DNA from 2 places in the Actinomadura sp. 1N219 genome. Region 2 is predicted to be linked to the other one. Evidence: predicted binding sites of a transcription regulator. Region 2 holds the regulator's gene; the other holds the start of a gene.
The links. Region 2 encodes HspR, which represses chaperone genes until heat shock. Its sites were predicted from a motif close to ANTTGAGTCNNNNNGACTCAANT; they were not measured.

Region 1: lon (endopeptidase La) is a predicted target of HspR. The motif match lies at 5,498-5,520, and genes of this name have one in related genera.

What each region holds. Positions count from the first base shown of each region.
Region 1 is NZ_JBIRAY010000012.1:279,659-287,876, forward strand. Features, by position in the region: gene ACH35V_RS32040 (Gfo/Idh/MocA family oxidoreductase) at 1-632, opposite strand, end outside; gene ACH35V_RS32045 (nitroreductase family deazaflavin-dependent oxidoreductase) at 809-2,440, shown strand; gene ACH35V_RS32050 (VanZ family protein) at 2,452-2,925, opposite strand; gene lon (endopeptidase La) at 3,065-5,461, opposite strand; gene ACH35V_RS32060 (GNAT family N-acetyltransferase) at 6,318-7,247, opposite strand; gene ACH35V_RS32065 (DUF3817 domain-containing protein) at 7,325-7,648, opposite strand; gene ACH35V_RS32070 (hypothetical protein) at 7,713-8,069, opposite strand; gene ACH35V_RS32075 (SWIM zinc finger family protein) at 8,184-8,218, shown strand, end outside.
Region 2 is NZ_JBIRAY010000004.1:123,118-131,335, reverse strand. Features, by position in the region: gene ACH35V_RS15410 (SDR family oxidoreductase) at 1-571, opposite strand, end outside; gene clpB (ATP-dependent chaperone ClpB) at 631-3,228, opposite strand; gene ACH35V_RS15400 (heat shock protein transcriptional repressor HspR) at 3,237-3,683, opposite strand; gene dnaJ (molecular chaperone DnaJ) at 3,688-4,869, opposite strand; gene grpE (nucleotide exchange factor GrpE) at 5,001-5,705, opposite strand; gene dnaK (molecular chaperone DnaK) at 5,702-7,567, opposite strand; gene ACH35V_RS15380 (DoxX family protein) at 7,894-8,218, shown strand, end outside.

The sequences.
Region 1 (8,218 bases), on a different contig from region 2:
CCGCACTCGCGGAAGAAGTCGTCGCCCCGGTTGGCGCCCGCGGCCATCACGCGGACTACCTCGCGTCCCGTCACGAAGCGGATGAGGTCCAGGTCGTGGATGACGCAGTCGCGGAACAGCCCGCCCGACGTCGGGACGTACTCGGCGGGCGGCGGCGCTGGGTCGAAGCTGCACGAGCGGACGGTGTGCAGCCAGCCGAGCCGCCCGGACGCCAGCGCCTCGCGCGCCGCCGCGTTCCCGGCGTCGAACCGGCGCTGGAAGCCGACCTGCACGGGCACCCCGGCGGCGGCCGCCGCCGCTACTGTTTGGAACGTTCCATCAGTGTCCGACGCGAGCGGCTTCTCGCAGAACACCGGAATCCGCGCGGACACCGCCCGCTCCACCAGGCAGGCGTGCGCGTCCGTGGCCGCCGCGACGATCAGCCCGTCCAGGCCGGACGAGAACAGGTCCTCGACCTCGTCCGCCGCCGTGACGCGGCAGGCCGGGGCCCCGGGGACCAGGCGGGCGGCGAGATCGCGGGCGCGGCGCGGCTCAGCGTCGGCGATGACCAGGGCGTCCACCTCGGGCAATGCGCACATGGCCGCGGCGTGGCGCGCCCCGATGCGCCCCGCGCCGGCCAGACCGATCCTCATTGATCCCCTCCCGGACGGCGGTAGGTGAGACACGAGTGTGCTGGAGCGTTCCAGCCTCGTCAACGAGCGAGGGAAGCCTTATCGGCAATGGAGGTGTCCGAAAACTCGGCGGTTACTCGCGGACGGCGCAGCGCGCCGGGTACCGCCCGTTCAGACCAAGCGCTAGTTTGTCCGACATGCGGGTCTTCGTCACCGGCGCCTCCGGCTTCGTCGGGTCTCACACGGTCAGCGCGCTCCTGGCCGCCGGGCACCGGCCGCGCGCCCTGGTCCGCGACCCGGGGAGGACCGCGAAGGTGCTGCAGGCGATCGGCGTCGCCGCCGAGGACGTGGAACTCGTCCCTGGCGACATGCTGGACGCGGACGCGGTCTCCGAGGCGCTCGAAGGCTGCGACGCCGCGATCCATGCAGCCGCCGCGATCGGCGTGACCGGCCCACGTGGGGTGGCAGGCGGCCCGCTCGACCTCGTGGACGTCAACGTGCGCGGCACCCGGAACGTGGTCGGCGGGGCCGTCGCCCAGGGGCTGAGCCCTGTGGTGCATGTGTCGACGGTCGCGGTGTTCGTCCCGCCGTCCGCGCAGGTCATCACCGCCGGCGGAGCCCTCGCGAGCCCGCGCACCGGCTACGGCAGGTCCAAGCTGGCCGCCGAGCGGTACGCGCGCGGCCTCCAGGACGACGGCGCGCCGGTCACGATCGTCTACCCCGGCGGCGTGTGCGGCCCCTGCCAGCCCACGCTCGACGCCCTCATGGAGGGGCTCGCCGCCGCGCTCGGCAAGGTGTGGCCACTTCCGGGCGGCGGCGTTTCGGTCATCGACGTCCGCGACCTCGCCGAGGCGCTGGCACGTTCCGTCGGGGCCCGGCGGCCGCCCAGCCGCTGGGTGCTCGGCGGCCACTACCTGACGTGGCCGCAGTACGCGGACCTCTGCGACCGCCTCACGGGCGTGCGGTGCCGCCGCGTCCGCGTCCCGAACCGCCTGATGCTCGGGCTCGGCTCGGCGCTGGACGCCGCCAAGCGCGTCCGCGACTTCGACTACCCGCTCACCCGCGACGCCGCCGAGTTCATGGTCACGCTGGTGCCGACCGATGACCGTCCCGTCCTGGACGCGCTGGACCTCACCCTGCGTCCCGTCGAGGAGACGGTCGCCGACGCGCTGCGCTGGCTGGCGGAGAGCGGCCACCTCGCTCCCCACCGGGCCGGACGTCTCGCCAACCCGGGGCCGGGACCGCGCCCGGCCCTTCCCCTGCGCCCCGCCCCGCCCACGCCCCGCATCGAGGAGCAGCCGATGCCGACCCTCGTCCAGCGCGTGTTCGGCCCGGTCTTCCAGCGGATCTCGGGCGCCGAGTGGTTCTCCAGGGTGGGGCCCAAGGTCGTCCCGCCCATCGACCGGACGCTGCACAGGCTCACCGGCGGCCGTTTCCTGCTCGGCCAGCTCCTCGTCCCGAGCCTGGTCCTGACGACGACCGGCGCCGTCAGCGGCCTCCCCCGCCACACCCCGCTCGCATGCCTCCCCGACCCTGCCCCGGCCCCGGCCCCGGCCCCAAGAACGGGCACGGGAACGGACGGCGGCTGGTACGTCGTCGGCTCCAACTTCGGCCGCGAAAAGCACCCCGCCTGGACGGGCAACCTCCTCAAACATCCCGAAGCCGAGATCAGTTTCCAGGGACGCGCCATTCCCGTCACGGCCCATCTGCTGGACGACGAAGAACGCGCCGCGATCTGGCCCCGCCTCATCGCCGTCTGGCCCGTCTACGACCGCTACGTGGAACGCACGACACGCCAATTGAGGATTTTCCGCCTCACCCCGCGCTGACCTCAGTTCACTCAGGGGCCGCGAAGCGTTTTCGAGAGGCGGCGGCCAAGGAGGAGATATCCGATCAGGACGCCGATGACGTTGAGGATGACGTCGTCGACGTCGAAGGCCCGTCCGATGACGAAGGCGCCCTGGACCGTCTCGATGGCCAGCGACAGAACGGCGGTCAGGAGGACCAGCCGGACGGGGCCGCGGAGGGTCGTCCAGACGAGCGGGAGCAGCACGCCCAATGGCATGAGCAGCATCAGGTTGCCGCCCATCTGGAAGGCGGCGTCCTTGGTCGGACGGTCCAGATAGAAGCGGAGAGAACGGCCGGGGTCGGTGTTTCCGCCCGCTTGGCCGCGGTCGCGGACGGGCGTCAATGTCAGTTTGAACGCGAAATAGAAGAAGACGCCGAGGCCGCCCAGCGCCGCCGCCACGACGACGACGCGGAGGGCCACGACGTACCAGGGGACTTTCTGATCGGGCGTTGCGCGTTGCCACATTTCTGCGAACACCCGGCGCTTGCTCCCCGCCGCGTGACCGGCCATTCACGCTCGCGGATTACGGAATGCCCGAATCGGAGGTTAATGTCGAACGCCCGCGCCGGAACGGAAGCCCGGCGCGGGCGTCAGACGAAGGCGATCAGGCGGCGATCGCCGTGGTGGCCGGCTCCAGGGCCAGGTCCAGCACCTCGCGGACGTCGCTGACGGTGAAGACCGTCAGCTTCTCCAGGACCTCGTCCGGGACGTCCTCGAGGTCCGGCTCGTTGCGCTTCGGCACGATCGCCGTGGTGATCCCGAGCCTGGACGCGGCCAGCAGCTTCTGCTTCAGGCCGCCGATCGGCAGGACCCGCCCGGTCAGCGACACCTCGCCGGTCATCGCCACGTCCGAGCGGACCGGGCGGCCCGACAGCAGCGACGCCAGCGCGGCCGTCATCGTGATGCCCGCGCTCGGGCCGTCCTTCGGGATCGCGCCGGCCGGGACGTGGACGTGCACGCCGCGGTCCTTCAGGTCGCCGACCGGCAGCTCCAGCTCGGCGCCCCGCGACCGCAGGTAGCTGAGCGCGATCCGCGCCGACTCCTTCATGACGTCGCCGAGCTGCCCGGTGAGCGTCACGCCGGTGTCGCCGGTCTCCTTGTCGGCCAGCGACGCCTCGATGTAGAGGACGTCGCCGCCCGCGCCCGTCACCGCCAGGCCCGTCGCGACGCCGGGGACGCCCGTCCGCCGCTCGTTCCTGCTCAGCTCGACCTCCGGCGTGTACCTCGGACGGCCCAGGTAGTCCTTCAGGTCGCCCGCGCCGATCGAGACCGGCAGCTCCGCCTTCTCCAGCGCCACGTTCGCGGCGACCTTCCGCAGCACCCGCGCGATCGACCGGTCGAGGGACCGGACGCCCGCCTCCCGCGTGTACTCGGCCGCCAGCAGCCGCAGCGCGTCGTCGCCGAAGCCCACCTCGGCCGCCTCCAGCCCCGCCTTGTCGAGCTGGCGCGGCAGCAGGTGGTCGCGGGCGATCGTGACCTTCTCGTGCTCGGTGTAGCCGTCCAGCTCCACCAGCTCCATCCGGTCGAGCAGCGGGCCGGGGATGGCCTCCACCACGTTCGCGGTGGCGAGGAACAGCACGTCGCTCAGGTCGAGCTCGACCTCCAGGTAGTGGTCCCGGAACGTGTGGTTCTGCTCGGGGTCGAGGACCTCGAGCAGCGCCGCGGTCGGGTCGCCGCGGTAGTCGGCGCCGACCTTGTCGACCTCGTCCAGCAGGACGACCGGGTTCATCGAGCCGGCCTCGCGGATCGCCCGGACGATCCGTCCCGGCAGCGCGCCCACGTACGTGCGGCGGTGGCCGCGGATCTCGGCCTCGTCCCGGACGCCGCCCAGCGCGACCCGGACGAACTTGCGTCCCATGGCCCGCGCGACCGACTCGCCAAGCGACGTCTTGCCGACGCCGGGAGGCCCGGTCAGCGCCAGGACCGCACCGCTCCTGCGTCCGCCCACGACGCCCAGGCCGCGCTCCTCGCGCCGCTTGCGCACGGCCAGGTACTCGACGATGCGCTCCTTGACGTCGTCGAGCCCGGCGTGGTCGGCGTCCAGGATCTCGCGGGCGCCGCCGATGTCGTAGGCGTCCTCGGTCCGGTCGTTCCAGGGGATGTCGAGGACGGTGTCCAGCCACGTCCGGATCCAGCCGCCCTCCGGCGAGGCGTCGGACGACCGCTCCAGCTTGTCGACCTCCTTCAGCGCCGCCTCGCGCACCTTCTCGGGCAGGTTCGCGGCCTCGATCCGGGCCCGGTAGTCGTCCTCCTCGTCGGCGGGGTCGCCGTTCAGCTCGGCCAGCTCCTTGCGGATGGCCTCCTGCTGCTGCCGCAGCAGGAACTCCCGCTGCGTCTTCTCCATGCCCTCCTGGACGTCCTTGCGGATCGTCTCCGCGACGTCCAGTTCGGCGAGGTGGTCGCGCGCCCAGCCGATCACCAGCGTGAGCCGCTCCACCACGTCCGGGGTCTCCAGGACCTCGATCTTCTGCTCGTCCGACAGGTAGGGCGCGTACCCGGCGTTGTCGGCCAGGGTGGACGGGTCGTCGATCTGCTGGACGATGTCCACGACCTGCCAGGCGCCGCGCTTCTGCAGGATCGCGCTGACCAGGCTCTTGTACTCCTTGGCCAGCTCCTGCGCCCGCCCGGACTCCGGCGGCGTCTCGATCAGCGTGCCCTCGACCCACAGCGCGGCGCCCGGCCCGGTCGTCCCGGTGCCGATCCGCACCCGCTGCACGCCGCGGACGACCGCGCCCGGCTCGCCGCCGGGCAGCCGCCCCTCCTGCTCGATCACGCCGAGGGTGCCGACAGCGGCGTACTGCCCGTTCAACCGGGGCACCAGCAGCACCCGCGGCTTGCCGGCCGACCGGATTCCCGGCCCCTTGGACTGCGCCGCCGCCCGCGCGGCCTCGATGGCGGCGCGCACCTCGCCGCTCTCGGACAGGTCCAGCGGCACCACCATGCCGGGCAGAACGGCCCCGTCGTCCAGGGGCAGCACCGGCAGCGTCAGGGTCTCGCTCATGCTCAGCTCCAAATCCGTCCAGTGGACCCAACCGTAAGTTGAGTCACCTCCACTCAAGAAAACGGAGCAGGATTTTGTTTCCGCAGCAACGTTCGCTCTGAGCGATCAACCTCGCGGCGGTGTGGCGGCGGAGGCGCGAGAGGCGGCCGAAAACATCGCGGGCAATGCCGAGGCAAAGTCCCGTTCTTGATCACGATTCTTTGCGGCGGGCGCGGTTTACGTCCGCATGACGCGAGGGTACTTACCGCAACGAGATCGTGACTATGAGTGAATGAAAGATCATCGGGGCGGCAAAGGCCCAGGTGACGATGCGGGAGGGGGCCCGGATGCACCGTACTGAGCGTGAGACCGGCACGGCCCCCTCCGTGCATGGCCCGGTCCGTACGGCCGAGGGCGTCCACGGCTCGTCCCACCGCGGCAGGCGCCGTCCCCCAACGGGCGCCGCGACGGGGGCGCCCGGCGGCACACCTCGGGTTCTCGGCCGTATCGGACCGGCCGGGCCGACGCCCGCGAACTCCCCCCTGATCTCCGGCCACCCCCGGACCCCGGCGCCGCACACCCCCGCGGCCCCGGCGTCCCCCATGGCCGGGCCAGCGGCATCCTCCAGCTGTGCCGCCGGCCCGGCCCCAGACATCCGGGCGCCTCGACGGCGTCTCCCCCGTTCGCCGGGCGGGTCCCCCGCCCGGCTCTCTGTGGAGGGGAGGTGGTAATCGGTCCTCAGCGCGAACCGGCGTCATGCCGGTGAAACCCAGGCGGCCGGAACTCCGTCCGACCCCCGTCCCGGCCGCCTGCGCAGCACATCAAGGGATCGCTGCGGAGCCGGGCCCGTGGAGGCGCGAACGCCCCACGGGCCCGGTCACAGCTTCTTGCGCCAGACCTGCCCGTGGACCACGTCCCCGAAGCGCTCCGCCGGGGGCTCTTCCTCCTCCAGGACGAACCCGGCGCGTTCGTAGACGCGGTGCGCCGGACGCTGGAGCGCCGTCGTCCACAGCATCATCTCCGTGTATCCCGCGCCGGCGGCGAAGCGGACGCACTCGCCGACCAGCGCGCCCCCGACGCCCAGTCCGCGTGCCTCGGGCTCGACGTGCAGCAGGCGGAGCTGCGCGACGTCGTCGTCGCGGCGGACGCAGAACACGCCGCCCAGCCGGACGCCGCCGGATTCGGCGATCCACGCGTTCTCCCGCTCCGGGTCGTGATCGTGGACGTAGTCGGCGACGACCTTGGCGACGAGCGCCTCGTAGGTGCGGTCCCAGCCGCATTCCACGTCGTAGAGGGCGCCGTTGCGCTCCACCACCCAGCCGAGGTCGCCGGGCCGCAGCGGGCGCAGGACGACGTCGCCGTCCCGGCCGCGCGGCCGGTCGCCGAGGACGTCGTGGATCGTGCGCATCGCGGCGAGGAGGCGCCGCCGGTCGCCGGCGGGCAGCCCGTCCAGCAGGCCGCGGATCTCGGTCACGGACCGCTCGTCCAGCATCGCGAAGACCTCGCGGCCGTGCGGGGTGAGCCGGGCGACCTGGCGGCGGGCGTCGCCGGGCGAGCGCTCCCGCGCGACCAGCCCGTCGGCCTCGAACCGGGTGAGCATCCGGCTGAGGTAGCCGGCGTCCAGGCCGAGGTCGCGGCGCAGGTCGAGGACCTCGGTGTCGTCCCGCTGCGCCAGCTCGAAGATCACCCGCGCCTCGGTGAGGGAGTACGGGGTCCGGACGTGCCCCTCGCCGAGCACGCCGATGACGCCGGTGTAGAACCGGTTGAACGCCCGGACCGTGCCGACGTCCCCCTCGGTCACCTCCATGCTCCGCCTCCTAACGTTTGACTGAGTCAAACATTACGCGACGGGCGGGCCGGAATTCCAGCCCCCGGGAGGGACGGTCAGGCGCTCGCCTCGGCCTTCGCGCCGTGCAGCGCCCGCGCGTCATGGACGATCCGCCGCTCCACGAAGAAGGTCATCAGCGGGACGATGCCGCCCAGCACGATGAGCACCATCCGGCTCAGCGGCCAGCCGGTGCGCCGCCACAGGTCGTAGGCGACCAGCAGGTAGACCATGTAGAGGAAGCCGTGGACGGGCGCCACGACGCCCGCCATGGCGGGCATGTCGGTCGGGCCGTACTTCAGGACCATGCCGATCGCCAGCAGCACCAGCAGCGTGCCGACCACCAGCGCCAGGATCCGGTACCGGGTCACCGCGCCTTCCACAGAACACACCTTTCATCGACGGCCCGCAGGCCCGCCTTTCCTGACGGCCGGGCGCGCGGCGGGGTCAGCCGCGTCCGCCGCTCTGGGAGTTGAGCCGCGCGAGGTAGCGGTTGTAGGCCGCGAGCGCCGGGTCCTCTTCCTCCTGCAGCCGGATGATCTCCCGCTTCACCTCGGCCTCGGCGGGCTCCTCGATCACCTTCGGCGCGGGGGCGGCGCCGGACCGCTCGTCGCGGATCATCTTGACCCACATCACGATCACGAACAGCGCGAAGATCGGCCATTCGAACGTGTAGGCCCAGCTGCGGTCGTTGCCGCTCTGCGCCCGGTCGTACTGCCACCAGCCGAAGCCGAGGAACGTGCCGCACAGCACGATCGCGAGCACGTGCAGCCCGATCCAGCCAGGGGTGAGGAACCGTCGCACGCTCCCGAGCCTACCGCCGCCCCCGCGGGACCCGTCCCCGACCCCGCCCCAGGCCAGATCACCTAATCAGCGGAATATCCATAATTTGTCGGCACCTGGCTCTACGTTCGCGGCATGGCGAGCAGCACCGTGGCGGCAGGGACCGCCCA
Region 2 (8,218 bases):
CGATGTACTGCAACCCGGCATCGCGTGGGCCGGGCGCCAGGACCTTGCCGCCCTTCGCGATCCGGTTCAGCCACCAGGGCAACCGTCCGAGGTTCTCGTACGGACCAAGGATGAGCCCCGCGCGCACCAGTAGCGCCCTGTCGCCGAACACATCGAGCACTGCAATTTCTGCACCGCGCTTGGCGGCGGCGTAGTCGACGTCGTCTCCGTCGTCTGGGGAGCCCTCCACTACGGGGGCGTCCTCGCCGAGTGCGTCGGGTTCGGGAAATGCGTAGACGGAGCGGCTGGAGATGTAGACGTATCGTCCGACCCGTCCGTCTAGGAGGCGTGCGGTGTCGCGGACGACGGACGGGGCGGCAGACCAGGTGTCGACGACCGCGTCCCACTCCTCGTCGGTGGCGAGTGCCTTGAGACCCTCCTCGGTAGTGCGGTCGCCGTGCAATGAGGCGACTCCCTGGGGTGGGGCATGGCGTCCCCTGTGGAACACGGTCACGTCCCAGCCGCGCGCGAGAGCGCCCTCGGTGACGGCACGTCCTGCGAACTCCGTCCCACCGAGCATCAGAATCCTCATAAGAAGACTCTGCCTTCTGTACGTACTGTACGAAACACCTAGCCGCTCACAGCAGCGGGCTACTTGTTGAGGGTTAGGCCGCGGGTTGGGTGGACGGACAGGCGGTCGGCGGGTTCGTCCAGGTCTACGGTCACTTCGTCGCCGTCTCGGACCTCGCCGGAGAGGAGTTCGCGGGCCAGTTGGTCGCCGATCGACGTCTGGACTAGGCGGCGTAGGGGGCGCGCCCCGTACAGGGGGTCGTAGCCGGTCAGGGCTAGCCATTCGCGGGCCGCGGGAGTGACGTCCAGGGTGAGTTGGCGGTCGGCTAGGCGTTCGGCGAGCTTGTCGACCTGGAGGTCGACGATGCGGGTCAGCTCGTTCGTGGAGAGCGCGTCGAACAGGATCACGTCGTCCAGGCGGTTGAGGAATTCCGGTTTGAAGGAGTTGCGGACGGCGTTCCAGACCGCTTCCTTTTTCGCGCCGTTCTCCAGCGTGGGGTCTACCAAATACTGTGAACCGATGTTGGACGTGAGGATCAGGATCGCGTTGCGGAAGTCGACCGTGCGGCCCTGGCCGTCGGTGAGGCGGCCGTCGTCCAGGACCTGGAGGAGGACGTCGAACACCTCGGGGTGCGCCTTCTCCACCTCGTCCAGGAGGACGACGGAGTATGGGCGGCGGCGGACGGCCTCTGTTAGCTGCCCGCCCTCCTCGTAGCCGATGTAGCCGGGCGGGGCGCCGACGAGGCGGGCGACGCTGTGCTTCTCGGAGTACTCGCTCATGTCGATGCGGGTCATCGCGCGCTCGTCGTCGAAGAGGAATTCGGCGAGCGCTTTGGCGAGTTCCGTTTTTCCTACGCCGGTCGGGCCCAGGAAAAGGAACGAGCCGGTGGGGCGGTCCGGGTCGGAGATGCCGGCGCGGGCGCGGCGGACGGCGTCCGACACGGTGCGGACGGCCGTTTCCTGGCCGATCAGGCGGCGGCCCAGCTCGTCCTCCATGCGGAGGAGCTTGGCGGTCTCGCCTTCGAGGAGGCGTCCGGCAGGGATGCCCGTCCAGGACGCGACCACGTCGGCGACGTCGTCCGGGCCGACCTCCTCCTTGACCATCGCGTCGCGGTTGTCGGCCGCCTCGGACGCCTCTTCGAGCTGCTTCTCCAGCGCGGGGATCTCGCCGTAGGTGAGGCGGGCCGACGTTTCGAGGTCGCCGTCGCGCTGGGCGCGTTCGGCCTCGCCGCGCAATTGGTCGATCCGCTCCTTGACCTCGCCTACGCGGTTCAGGCTGGCCTTCTCCTTGTCCCAGCGGGCGACGAGGCCGGTGAGGTGCTCCTGCTTGTCGGCCAGATCGGCGCGGAGCCGGTCGAGGCGCTGCTTGGACGCCTCGTCCGTCTCCTTGGACAGGTTCATCTCCTCCATTTTGAGGCGATCGACGGTGCGTTGCAGCTCGTCGATTTCGACGGGGCGCGAGTCGATTTCCATGCGGAGGCGTGATGCCGCCTCGTCCACGAGGTCGATCGCCTTGTCGGGGAGGTAGCGGGACGTTATGTATCGGTCGGAGAGTGTGGCGGCTGAGACCAAGGCCGAGTCGTTTATCTGGACTTTGTGGTGCGCTTCGTAGCGGCCTTTGAGGCCGCGCAGGATCGCGATGGTGTCTTCGACGGTGGGTTCGCCTACGAAGACCTGCTGGAAACGGCGTTCCAGGGCGGCGTCTTTCTCGATGCGCTCGCGGTATTCGTCCAGGGTCGTGGCGCCGATCATGCGGAGTTCGCCGCGGGCCAGCATCGGCTTGAGCATGTTGCCCGCGTCCATCGCGCCCTCGGCCGCGCCCGCGCCGACGACGGTGTGCAGCTCGTCGATGAACGTGACGACCTGCCCCTCGCTCTGCCTGATCTCGTTGAGGACGGCCTTCAGCCGCTCCTCGAACTCGCCGCGGTACTTCGCCCCCGCGACCATCGCGCTGAGATCGAGGGAGATGAGCTTCTTGCCGCGCAGCGACTCGGGGACGTCGCCCGCGACGATCCGTTGCGCCAGGCCCTCCACGACGGCGGTCTTGCCGACGCCGGGCTCGCCGATCAGCACCGGGTTGTTCTTCGTCCGGCGGGACAGCACCTGGACGACCCGGCGGATCTCCGAGTCGCGTCCGATGACGGGGTCGAGGCGTCCGTCGCGGGCGGCGGAGGTCAGGTCGACGCCGTACTTCTCCAGCGACTGGTACGTGCCCTCCGGGTTCTCGCTGGTGACGCGAGCGTGGCCGCGGACCTTCTCGAACGCGTCCAGCAGTGCTTGCGGCGTGGCGCCGAATTCTTTGAGCAGGCCCGCGGCCGGGCCGCCGTCCGTGGCGAGGCCGACGAGGAGGTGCTCCGTCGAGACGTAGTCGTCCTCAAGCTGCTTCGCCCGGTTCGCCGCCGTGTTGACCGACCGCTGGAGCTGCCCGGACAGGCGCGGCGTCGACACCGTCGAGCCCTGCGCCTTCGGCATCGCGGCGAGCTGCTCCTCCGCCCGGCTCCTGATCGCCCGCCAGTCGGCGCCGACGGCCTCCAGCAGGGGCACCGCCGTGCCGTCGGTCAGCGCGATCAGCGCGGCCAGCAGGTGCTGCGGCTCCACCTCGGGATGCCCCTCGGCCGCGGCCCGCCGGACCGCGACCGACACCGCCTCCTGGCTCTTCTGCGTCAGCTTGTAGTCCACCGGTTCCCCTATTCCCGGTTGCGCTCGTGCCAGACGACGACGCTGGTGTGCCGGATCGGCACCAGGTCGGCGCCGGGAGTGCCCTCCGGCTCACCGTGCCGGCGCTGCTGCGCCAGCCGCGCCGCGACGGCACGGGTCGATTCGAGTTCGTTGGCGAGGTCGTCCAGCGCGGCGTGCGCCTTGCCGAGCTCCTCGCGGAGCCGCACGTTGTCGCGCTGCAGCTCCAGGATGTGCTTGATGCCGGACAGGTTGATGCCCTCCTCCTGCGAGAGCCGCTGGATCTCGCGGAGCATCACGATGTCGCGCATCGAGTAGCGGCGGCCCCGGCCCGGCGTCCGGCCGGGGGACACCAGGCCCATCCGGTCATAGGTCCGCAGCGTCTGCGGATGCAGCCCGGACAGCTGGGCCGCCACCGAGATCACGTAGACCGGGGTGTCGTCGCCGAAGGGGTCCATGGCGTCACTCCTGCCTGGCCTGCTGGACGAGCTCGGACCGCAGGTCGTCGCCCGAGCCGGCCTCGCGCAGCCGGACGAGCGCCTCCCGCGCCTGGTCGTCGAGCTTCTGCGGCACCTGGACGTCGACGGTGACGAGCAGGTCGCCCTTCGTGCCGTCCCGCCGGGTCGCGCCGCGGCCCTTCACGCGGAACTTCCGGCCGTTCGGGGTGCCCTCCGGCAGCTTCAGCGTGACCGGCTGCCCCTGGAACGTCGGCACCCGGATCTCCGCGCCGAGCGCCGCCTCCGGGAACGTCACCGGGACGGTCAGCGTCAGGTTGTCGCCGCTGCGGCCGAACACCGGGTGCGGGCGCACCTTGATGTTGACGTACAGGTCGCCGTGCGGGCCGCCGTTCTCGCCCGGTGCGCCCTTGGCCTTGAGCCGGATCTTCTGGCCGTCCGCGACGCCCGCCGGGATGCGGGCCTGGATCGTGCGGGTGCCGGTCGCGCGGCCGCTGCCGTGGCAGATGGGGCACGGGTCGTCGACGACGAGGCCCCGGCCGTGGCACTCCTTGCACGGCTCCTGGAACCCGAAGCTGCCGAGGTTGCGGGTCTCGTGCCCGGTGCCCTCGCAGCTCGGGCACACGCGCGGGACGGTGCCCGCCTTCGCGCCGGTGCCGCGGCAGCCGTTGCACGCCGCCTCGCTGGTCAGCTTGATCGGGACGGTGACGCCGTTCATCGCGCGTCCGAACGACAGCGTCACCTCGGTCTCGACGTCCGCGCCCCGGCGGGCGCGGCGCGCGCCCGTCCCCGTTCCGGTGGTGCGGGTGCCGCCGCGGCCGAAGAGGCCGCCGAACAGGTCGCCGATGCGCTCGCCCGCGCCGCCGGTCTGCGTCCCGGTCCCGGCGCCGCCCTGCCCGAACAGGTCGCCGAGGTCGAACGGGAACCCGCCGCCCTGCTGGCCGCGGAAACCGCCCGGCATCGACCGGACCGCGTCGTACTCCTTGCGGCGCTTGTCGTCGGACAGGACGTCGTAGGCCTCGGAGACCTCCTTGAAGCGGTCCTCCGCCTCGGTGTCGCCCTTGTTCGCGTCCGGGTGGTACTTGCGGGCCAGCTTCCGGTACGACTTCTTGATCTCCTCCTGCGAGGCCGTCTTCGCGACACCGAGGACCTTGTAGTAGTCCTTCTCCAGGTAGTCCTTGGTGCTCACGGCGCCCCGCTCTCTGCTATCGCCACTTGCCACATGTCTTCACGCGACCCCGCGGGGCCCGCCCCGGACGGGACGGGCCCGCGGTCCCTCTGGGGAGACGATCCCCCGGAACCCCCGGCGAGGGCCAGGGGTCATTCGCCGTCGTCACCCGAGTCGGCCTCGTCCGCCTTGTCGGCCTCGCCGGTCTTGCCGGCCTTGGTCGCCTGCTCGGCGTCCTCGGCCTGCTCGACCGGCTCCTCCTCGGCGTTCGGGTCGGGCTCGGCCACCGCCACGCGCGCGGGCCGCAGGATCCGCTCGCCGATGCGGTACCCGGGCTGGAGGACGTCCATGACGCTCGTCTCGGTCACCTCCGCCGAGTACCCGTGCATGAGCGCCTCGTGGACGACCGGGTCGAACGGCTCGCCCTTCTCGCCGTAACGTTCCAGGCCGAGCTTGCCCGTGACCGCCTCCAGGCTCTCCGCGACGGACTTGAACCCGCCGGTGAGCTCGTCGTGGTCACGGGCGCGGCCGATGTCGTCCAGCACCGGGAACAGCTCGGACAGCACCTGCCCGAGCGCCTGCTCCCGGACCGCGACCCGGTCGCGCTCGACCCGCTTGCGGTAGTTGTCGTACTCGGCCTTCAGCCGCTGGAGGTCGGCGAGACGCTCCGCCAGCTGGGTCCTGAGCGAGGCGGCCTCCTCGTCCGAGACCGTGGCGCCCCCGTTCGCCGGGGCCTCCGGGGCCGGCGGCTTGTCCGCCGCCCGCTCCCGGACTTTCCCCGTTTCGGGATCGATGCGCCGCTTGTCGCGGATCACCGGGCCCTCCTTCTCCTCGCCCTCGTCGGGGGAGGTCGTCACGAAGCATCACCCTTCGGCTTGTCCTCGTCCACGATCTCGGCGTCGACGACCTCGTCGTCCTGCGGCTCGCCACCCTGGGCGTCGGCCGTGGGACCGTGGTCGTCGGCGCCCGCCTGCGCGCCCTCGGGGTTCTGCGCGTACATGGCCGCGCCCATCTTCTGGCTGACCTGCGCCAGCTTCTCGGCGCTGCCCTTGATCGCCTCGACGTCGGTGCCCTCAAGCGCCTTCTTCACCTCGGCGACCGCGTCGTTGACCTCGCCCTTCAGCTCCTCGGGGACCTTCTCGTCGTTCTCCCGCAGGAACTTCTCGGTCGAGTACGCGAGGGTGTCGGCCTGGTTGCGGACCTCGGCCTCCTCCTTGCGCTGGCGGTCCTCCTCGGCGTACTGCTCGGCCTCGCGGACCATCTTCTCGATGTCGTCCTTCGGCAGCGCGCTGCCGCCGGTGATGACCATCGACTGCTCGCGCCCGGTGCCCTGGTCCTTCGCGCTGACGTTCACGATGCCGTTCGCGTCGATGTCGAAGGTGACCTCGATCTGCGGGACGCCGCGCGGCGCCGGCGGCAGGCCGGTGAGCTGGAACGTGCCGAGCTTCTTGTTGCGCGCGGCGATCTCGCGCTCGCCCTGGTAGACCTGGATCTCCACGGACGGCTGGTTGTCGTCGGCGGTGGTGAACGTCTCGGACCGCTTGGTCGGGATCGTCGTGTTCCGCTCGATGATCTTGGTGAAGATGCCGCCCTTGGTCTCGATGCCGAGGCTCAGCGGGGTCACGTCCAGCAGCAGGACGTCCTTGACCTCGCCCTTCAGCACGCCGGCCTGGAGGCTGGCGCCGATCGCGACGACCTCGTCCGGGTTGACGCCCTTGTTCGGCTCCTTGCCGCCGGTCAGCTCCTTGACCAGCTCCGACACCGCGGGCATGCGGGTCGAGCCGCCGACCAGGACGACCTGGTTGATGCCGTCGACCGAGATGTTGGCGTCCTTCAGCACCTGCTGGAACGGCGCCCTGGTGCGTTCGAGCAGGTCGTTGGTCATGCGCTGGAACTCGGCGCGGGTGAGCTTCTCGTCCAGGTGCAGCGGGCCCTCGCTGGACGCGGTGATGTAGGGCAGGTTGATCTGCGTCTCGGTAGCGCCGGACAGCTCGATCTTCGCCTTCTCCGCGGCCTCGCGGAGCCGCTGCAGCGCCATCTTGTCCTTGGACAGGTCGACGCCGTTGTTGTTCTTGAACCGCTCGACCAGCCAGTCGACGACCTTCATGTCCCAGTCGTCGCCGCCCAGGTGGTTGTCGCCGCTGGTCGCCTTCACCTCGACGACCCCGTCGCCGACCTCCAGCAGGGACACGTCGAACGTGCCGCCGCCGAGGTCGAACACCAGGATGGTCGCCTCGTTCTCCTTCTCCAGGTGGTACGCCAGCGCGGCCGAGGTCGGCTCGTTGATGATCCGCAGGACGTTCAGCCCCGCGATCTGCCCGGCCTCCTTCGTGGCCTGCCGCTGGTGGTCGGAGAAGTAGGCGGGCACGGTGACGACCGCGTCGGTGACCGTCTCGCCCAGGTAGGACTCGGCGTCCCGCTTCAGCTTCTGCAGCACGAACGCGCTGATCTGCTGCGGGGTGAAGTCCTTGTCGTCGATCTTGGTCTTCCAGTCGGTGCCCATCTCGCGCTTGACCGAGCGGATCGTCCGGTCCACGTTGGTCACGGCCTGGCGCTTGGCGACCTCGCCGACCAGCACTTCGCCGTTCTTCGCGAAGGCGACGACGGACGGCGTGGTCCGCGACCCCTCCGCGTTCGCGATGACGGTGGGCTCCCCGCCCTCCAGGATCGCGACGACCGAGTTGGTCGTCCCGAGGTCGATGCCGACCGCACGTGCCATGTTCTCGTCCTCCGTCGTATCCGGTGTTTATCGCTTTCCCGGTGTCCAAGCGCCCCGGTCGCCCAGGGTGCGGCCGGTCTCGTTGCTGTCGGCAAGCGTGCCCGGACGGTTCTCCTGTGTCAAATCACTTGAGCCGCCCAGACTCAACTTTGCTGACGACCTCTCCAACACTACGTCTGAGTGCCCTATTCCAGTTCCCGATCCGCGGCCGACGGCCCAGAGATCGGTCCTGCGGACGAGACCGGCCGTCGATCCATCCCCCGCCAGAAGGACGGCCGTGCTACCCTCGCCGACTAGTTCAGATTTGAACAATCCCAGGAGGGCGCATGAACCCCGCGACCCGGATCCCCCACCTCTCCGACATCGGCCTGCTCATCGGACGCGTCGCCCTGGGCGTCGTGTTCGTCGCCCACGGCTGGCAGAAGATCAACGACCTGGGCCACGGCGCCGTGACCAAGATGTTCGAGGGCATGGACGTGCCGATGGCGTCGCTGTCCGCGTACTACTCGACCTGGGTCGAGTTCGTCGCCGGACTCGCGCTCATCGCCGGCGCCGCCGTGCCGATCGCGGGCCTGCTCCTCGCCATCGACATGGCCGGGGCCTTCTGGTTCGTCCACAAGGGCAACGGCGTCTTCGTCGCCGAGAACGGCT